Linked DNA regions of Gemmata palustris. Each later gene encodes a partner of the first gene's protein in a complex. Links are inferred from orthologs where the notes say so. Each region holds a gene or a part of one and is shown on either strand. Other genes may lie near its edges.

Region 1 (3,612 bases):
CCAGCACGGCTGGTAAGTGGGCAGACGCCACCAAACGAATGCGGTGGGCACCGAGGCTCCGCACCGCATTTTCCAACTAAGACCGGTCAGACCAGGCCGCTCGCCGCGACCTTGATACCCTTGAGGGCCATGCGGAGCTGCTCCGGGTTGGGCGAGAACTCGAGCGCGGTCGCCTTGTCGATGCGCCCGCCCAAACACAGGTCTTCGAGGTTCTTGTTGAAGTCCATCATGCCTTCGTTGTAAAACGCGCGGATCGCGTCCAGGAGTTTCGCGTCCTGCGCCTTCAGGATGATGTCGCGGATGCTCGGGTTCACGATCATGATCTCGTTCGTCGGCACTCGCTGCACGCCCGGGATGCACGACGGCACGAGCTTCTGCGCCACCACCGCCCGCAGGTTGAACACCAGCGACTGGCGCACCGCCCCGTGCTGACTCGGCGGGAACAGCCCCAGGATGCGGTCCACCGTGCTATAGGCGTTCGAGGCGTGGATCGTCCCGAACACGACGTGGCCGGTTTCGGCCGCGTGGACCGCCGCCTCGAACGTCTCCGAGTCGCGCATTTCACCCACGAGGATCACGTCCGGGTCTTCGCGGACCGCGTGCTTCAGTGCGGTGTGCCAGTCGCACACGTCCAGGAACACCTCGCGCTGGTTCACGATCGACATCTTGTCCGTGAACACGAACTCGATCGGGTCTTCGATCGTGAGGATGTGGAGCGCTTCCGTCCCGTTCATGTAGTCGAGCATCGACGCGATCGTGGTCGATTTGCCCGACCCGGTCACGCCCGCGAGCAGCACCATGCCCTGTTCGTAGTGACACAACTTTTCGATCGTGGCCGGCAGCCCGAGTTTCTCGAACGTCGGGATGCTCTGGTTCACGAGCCGCGCGACCATCGCGAACTTGCCCCGCTGCTTCAGCAGGTTCACGCGGTAGCGCGCCTCGTCGTTGCCGATTACGTGCGCGAAGTCCGCGCCGCCGGTGTCGTCGAGAACCTTTTTGTCCTTGTCCCGCAGGATCGGGTAGATGAGCTTTTCGAGCGTCTCCTGCGTGAGCACCGGCGTGTTCATCTTCTGAATCACGCCGCGGAGCCGCATCATCCCCGGGAGCCCGGCCTTCAGGTGCAGGTCGGACCCCTTGTGCAACATCACCGTGCGGAACAACTGGTTGATTTGCGGCTCGCCGGCAATCGTGGCCGCGACCTTCAAACCCGGTTCCGGCGAGTTGATCGGGATGGGAACGTAGGGCGCCGGAGGGGGCGGAGGTGAAGCTGGTGTCGCAGGAGGCATCGAAAGAAACTCCTTGATTCAGCAAATTCGAGAGGCATGAATTGGACGGCGCTCGCCGCCGGGCATTTCGCGCGATCAGGCGCGGGCGATCCGCACCGGTACGCCCCGCGCCGCGAGATACGCCTTGGTGTCGGGAATCGAGTGCTCGTTGTAGTGGAAGATGCTGGCCGCGAGCGCCGCGTCCGCCCCGGCCTCGAACGCGAGCCGCAGGTGCTCCGGGTGCCCGGCCCCGCCACTGGCCACCACCGGCACGTTGACGGCCCGGCTCACCGCTTCGAGCATCGGGAGATCGTAGCCGTTCTTCGTGCCGTCCGCGTCCATCGAGGTGAGCACGATCTCACCGGCACCGAGTTCGACCACCCGCTGCGCCCACGCGACCGCGTCCAGGCCGGTCGGCACGCGCCCGCCGTTGATGTGAACCTCGAAGAACGTTTCGCCGGACCCGTCGGGGCGCGGTCGGCGCTTGGGGTCGATGTTCACGACGGTCGCACAGGTGCCGAACTTGCGGCTCACCTCGGCGATGAGTTCGGGGGTCTTCACCGCGGCAGAGTTCAGGCTGACTTTCTCCGCGCCCGCCTGGATGAGCTGTGTCGCGTCCTCGATGGTCCGAATGCCGCCGCCGACGGTGAACGGCATGAAGATCTGTTCCGCGACCCGGCGCACCATGTCCAGCATGATCGCGCGCCCCTCATGGCTCGCCGAGATGTCGAGGAACACGAGTTCGTCCGCACCTTGCTCGTCGTACCGCCGGGCGACCTCAACCGGATCGCCCGCGTCGCGCAGGTCCACAAAATTGGTCCCCTTCACCACGCGCCCGCGATCCACGTCGAGGCAAGGAATGATCCGCTTTGTGAACATCGGGTCCGCGGTAAAGTCAAGAAAATGAACGGCGCTCACAGAGTTGATCGTACCGGCCGGGGTGGAACTGGTCAATCAGCGCCCGTGGCTTCAACGGCGTTCAGCGTTTTGCGCGCCGGTTTGTTGACCGGGCGCACCTTGGGCGACAATTGGGCGCCCACCTCCGGGAAACCAGCCCCCAGAAACGTGAGCAGCCCGGTCCTTCTGGAACCGAGCCGCTTGGAGAGGCGAAATCTTGGTGTTTCACGCCATCCGGTTCGCCGCAACCCACAGCATGTACGCGACCCGGTCGTTGAGCTTTTCGCGCTTCCGGCGGTGCAGGTACACGTCGCGGTATGCGTAGTACAGGCCCGCAATGGTAAGGCACGCAATGTTGCACGCGAGCAACTGGAACACGAGCATTCTCCACTTCGGCTGTAGGCGACTTGTTTGGGTGAGGACAGGCGGGCGAATGTCTGAGGACACCCGAACCGTAGATCACGTGTTGGGGCGGTCAACCGCGCGGAGTGGAAAATGGTGCGGGTTAATTTGCTTGTAGTGACGGCTTTTTCGGCAGTTTTATCGTACCCGCTGAATGCGGTAAAACCGGCACATGCGAAGTTGACAGGGCGCTTATTGCGCGCTGTTTGAAGCGGCGAGTTCCCCGCGCAGGCCGATGAGCCCCTCACTACCGAGGCGAATCAGCGTGCCGTCCACTTCGACCTCAAAGAGGTCGTCGAGTTCCTGATACGCGAGCACGCGGACCCGCGCACCAGGGGTCAACCCTTGCGTGCGCCAGTGCCGGAGCCGGTCGGGGTTGTCGTCCTGCGCTTCGCGCACAACGACCACATCCCCGGCGCGAAACTCCGACAGGCGCTTGAGATTTCGCGACTTCAGTTCGCCGGTGCGCGACGGGATCGGGTGCCCATGCGGGTCTTCGTGCGGTTCGCCCAGGTAGTCGGCGAGCGCCTGTTCGAGGCGCGGGGAAATGGCGTGCTCGAGCGCTTCGGCCTCTGCGTCCACCTCGCTCCAATCGAGCTTCAAGACTTGCGTGAGGAAGAGTTCCACCAGCCGGTGACGCCGGATCACGCGGAGCGCTTCGGAAAGGCCCTCGGGCGAGAGCTTCGCGCCCGTTCCCGACGTGTACTCGATCCACCCCGCGTCCGCGAGCCGTTTGAGCATTCCCGTGACCGAGGGCGCCTTAACGCCCAGTGCGGTCGCGATCTTGCCGGACGCGACGCCCTCGTCCGCGCCGCCCAGCCGGTGAATGGCCTTCAAATAGTCCTGAACGGCTTGCGTCGGCTGATCGGGCATGCCGAAACTCCGTGCGGGTTCGCCCACGTCATCTTAACGAACCCAAACACGCGAGCGCCGTGAGGAGTTCAAGAAACCAAGAAACCGGACCCTATCTCTTTACCTAATTGGGCTTCATCTTCCCTCGCCCACCGTGTTTCAGCCAAACGGCGGGAAGACAAAGTCAGGCCAAGTA
Region 2 (3,432 bases), 2.1 Mb from region 1 along the record:
CGCCCGCGATTCCGTCCAAGCCCCCGGCCCCAATCGTCCCGGAGTTGCCCGCAGTACCCGTGAGCCCGTCCGCGCCGGTGCTTCCTCCCGCTTCACCGAAGGCGCCCACCACCGAACCGCTGCTCCCGCCGCCCGCGGGGACGAAGCCGGCGAAGCCCACGCCCCCGCCCGCAGCGCCGCTCCCGGCTCAACCTTCGGTGCTCCAGCCGCCCGTGCAACCGGTCCCCAAGCCCGGTACCCCGACCGCGGGCGGAAACACTGCGATCGCGCAACCGGAACCGGTCGCGGTCGGTGGAAAGTACGTTGTGCTCAAGGACGACAAGCTGATCGAGGGCTCGGTGACGGTTCGCGGGGACGTCGTGATCGTGCGCCACGGGGCGCTCGATCGGGCGTTCACGAAGAGCCAGGTCCAGTTCGTCGGCGAGACGAAGGACGAGGTGTACCAGTTCATGCTCGCGAAGGTGCCCGCGGCGGACGCCGCGGCCCGACTCAAAGTCGCGCGGTGGTGCATGTTCAGCGGGATGCGCGAACAGGCCCTCGCCGAAGCCCGCGCGGTGCAGAAGTTCCAGCCGAACAACTCGGACGCGGCCGCTCTCACGGCGTCGCTGGAACGATCGCTCCAGCGGGACCCGCCGGAAGGCGCGCCGAAGATGACCGCCCCGCAAACGCCGACGCTCCCGGCCGAACTCAACAGCCGGCCGACTTTGCCGGCCACCGAACCCGAAGCGGACGTGACGCCCGAAGCCGCGAACCTGTTCGCCACACGGGTGCAGCCGTTCCTCGCGAACCAGTGCGTCGAGTGCCACGCGAACCCCGCCCACAAGGGGAAGTTCAAACTGGCACGGGTCGCGCCGGGCGAATCGGCGCAACAACCCACGCGGGCCAACCTCCGCGCGGTCGCGGGCCAGTTGCGCAAGGACGACCCGGGCGCAAGCCCGCTGCTCGTGAAGACGCTCACCGCGCACGGCGGTCAGAAGCAGCCGTCGGTCGCGTCGCGTCAGGCGGTCGCGTACTTCACGCTCGAAGCGTGGACCGCGCTGGCCATCGGAACGCCGGTCGCAGCCCCGACCTTCACCCCGCCGCCGCCGGTCGTGCCGGCGCCGGGGACTTCGACCGCTCCGGCACTTCCCCTGCCGAGCGCGGATCCCGTGCTCCCGCCCGCGCCGCCGAGTTCGGACGCGCTCCCGCGGACGCCGCCCGTCGTCCCGACACAGCCGATCGTCCCGACCCCGGGAGTCGAGCCGATCCTTCCGCCGGTTCCCACTCCGGCACCGACGTTCCCGCCGCCCCCAGCTTTTCCGGCTCCCACCGTGCCGGCGCCAGTGCCGACCCCCAGCGCACCGCTGATTCCGCCGATCCCGGCGGCCGATCCGCTAGTTCCGGTCGTTCCGGCTCCCGTAGTTCCCGCTCCGAAGCCGGCGGTTCCGCCGATTCCGCCCGCGAGCGCGGGTGCCCCGGCTCCGCTCCCGCCTCTCCCGGGCGCGCCGACGCAGCCGGTTCAGCCGGTGGGTGGAACGCAGTTCGGCTCGACGCTCCCGCCGAAGCCGCCGGTGAGTGGACCGGTCGGGGGGGATGAGTTCGATCCGGCCGGTTTCAACCAGGGAATGCCGCGGAAGTAGGCACGAAGCCGTCGGAAGTCGTCAGGTCGAAAGTCATAACGTCGAAGACACCCATTCTGGAAGTCTTCGACGTTATGACTTTCGACCTGACGACTTTACAACTCACAATTGCGCGAAGTTGCGGAGCATCTGCAACCCGATGCGCTGGCTCTTTTCCGGGTGGAACTGCGTAGCGAAGATGTTGTCCTTCCACACTGCGGCACAGAACGGCGTGGGGTAGTCGGCTTCCGCGGAAACAATGCCGCTCACGACCGGCGTCGGTTGCGCGAAGTACGAGTGAACGAAGTATACCGCGGGGTCGGCCGGCAGCCCCGCAAACAGTGGGCACCCCTGCCGTGCAAAGCGGAGCGTGTTCCAGCCCATGTGCGGCACTTTCAGGCCCGGCGCTGAGGGGAAACGCACCACGTCGCCGGGGAACACTCCCAAGCCCGTGTGCGTGCCGTCTTCGTGGCTGCGTGCGAAGAGCATCTGCATCCCGAGGCAGATGCCCAGGAAGGGCCGGCCCGTATCGATGTGCCGGCGCACGACGTCGTCGATACCGGTTTCGCGCACCCGCGCGATCGCGTCGCGGAACGCCCCGACGCCCGGCAGCACGATCTTCGCGGCACGCGCCAGGTGCTTCGGGTCGCTCGTGATAGTGGCGGAATGCCCGACCTGCTCGAACGCCTTCTGGACGCTCCGCAGGTTCGCCATGCCGTAATCCACGATCACCGTTTCGCTCACGTCAGCACCTCAAGGGTTATTTTGCCGCCACGGGTTGTTGTACTTCGGCCGGTCGGCGCAGCAGGAGCGCTGCGGCGAGCAGGCCCACGCCCATTACAGCAGCCAGGAACGTCAATGTAAACGCATCGAAGAACGCGGACTGCAACCGCGGACCGAGCCACGGCCACGCGAACCACGTCACCACGACCCCGATCGCCAGCCCCGGACCGAACGGCAGTTCGCGCGGGTTCTCGTTACTGGCCATCGAAGGCAGAGGGGCGGGCGTTCCCGGTGTTGCGGGGGCGTCATCGGGGCGGAGGACCGCTTCCAGCACTTTCAACACGAGCGCAGCGACCGCACCTACGAACAGCGACAGCACCGGGATCTGCCAGCCGAGGAACGCCCCGGCCATCATGAGCAGGTCGGCGTCCCCGAGGCCCAGGGCTTCGCGCCCGAAGCCGGTCTCGAACAGCCACTTCGTCACCCGGATCACGAGCGACCCGACCAGCGCGCCGATGACGCTGGTGAGCAAACCGAGTTTCCAACTCCCCGGCGGGGCGAACGCGAACGTCGGCCCCCAGAACGGCCACGGTTGCACGCCGGTGGGGATCTTGCCAATGTAGTCGGGGTGGTTCCAGAGCGTGATTTCGGGCGGGATCGCGTTCACGACGGCCGCCGCTTGCGGCCACGGCCAGGGCATCAGCGCGCCGCCGATCACGCCCACGACCATCGCCGTGTACGTGATCGGGGTCGGGATGATCCGGTGCTCCGCATCGACCGCGGCAGCGGCGATCAGCCCGCTGAGCAGGACCGCGTGGTACAGGAACAGTGCCCAACACTGGAGCGGCGGAACGGACCCGTTAATGCCGAGGTAGTCGTACTTGATGCCCGGAATGCCGTGCCAGTTGAACACGATTTCGGCGAGGAACAGCGCGAGGAACGCCACGCCCGTGCCGACCTCGACCCACAGGTAGCGCGCCGAGTACGGCGTACCGCACTTGCGGCACTTCCCCCGGAGCCGGAGGTACCCGAGAATCGGGACGTTATCGAACGAGCGAATCTTCGTGTAACAGACGAAGCAGCGCGACGACGGCCAAATGAGGCTCTTCTC

Evidence for each region. The genes of interacting proteins can lie anywhere in the genome.
Region 2: the proteins of hisF (region 1) and hisH are in contact, whole or in part, in a crystal structure (PDB 6RU0), measured with the Thermotoga maritima proteins. The link is inferred for Gemmata palustris from one-to-one orthologs. Residues at the interface, in WP_004080486.1 of Thermotoga maritima: Met1, Leu2, Ala3, Arg5, Ser40, Glu41, Asp45, Glu46, Ala70, Glu71, Ile73, Asp74, Ile75, Pro76, Phe77, Asp98, Lys99, Ser122, Gln123, Glu161, Thr195, Leu196, Asn247, Arg249, Glu251; in WP_004080484.1 of Thermotoga maritima: Asn15, Arg18, Arg22, Arg117, Leu118, Pro119, His120, Met121, Gly122, Trp123, Asn124, Asn134, Gly135, Tyr136, Tyr138, Val140, Tyr158, Glu180, Lys181, Ser182, Ser183, Lys184, Ile185.

What each region holds. Positions count from the first base shown.
Region 1 is NZ_JAGKQQ010000001.1:2,712,184-2,715,795, forward strand. What follows is about bases 254-3,140. They hold hisF (imidazole glycerol phosphate synthase subunit HisF), read right to left. Parts: upstream 2,145-3,140; coding sequence 1,362-2,144; downstream 254-1,361. Other genes in these bases: J8F10_RS11065 (type IV pilus twitching motility protein PilT), read right to left, coding at 254-1,286; J8F10_RS11075 (hypothetical protein), read right to left, coding at 2,388-2,546; J8F10_RS11080 (metal-dependent transcriptional regulator), read right to left, coding at 2,757-3,140. Also shown: more of J8F10_RS11065, read right to left, coding at 87-253; more of J8F10_RS11080, read right to left, coding at 3,141-3,437.
Region 2 is NZ_JAGKQQ010000001.1:651,858-655,289, reverse strand. The notes cover bases 533-3,239. They hold hisH (imidazole glycerol phosphate synthase subunit HisH), read right to left. Parts: upstream 2,343-3,239; coding sequence 1,722-2,342; downstream 533-1,721. Other genes in these bases: J8F10_RS02610 (prepilin peptidase), read right to left, coding at 2,359-3,239; J8F10_RS02620 (hypothetical protein), read left to right, coding at 533-1,619. Also shown: more of J8F10_RS02620, read left to right, coding at 1-532; more of J8F10_RS02610, read right to left, coding at 3,240-3,432. UniProt on the Escherichia coli protein: IGPS catalyzes the conversion of PRFAR and glutamine to IGP, AICAR and glutamate. The HisH subunit catalyzes the hydrolysis of glutamine to glutamate and ammonia as part of the synthesis of IGP and AICAR.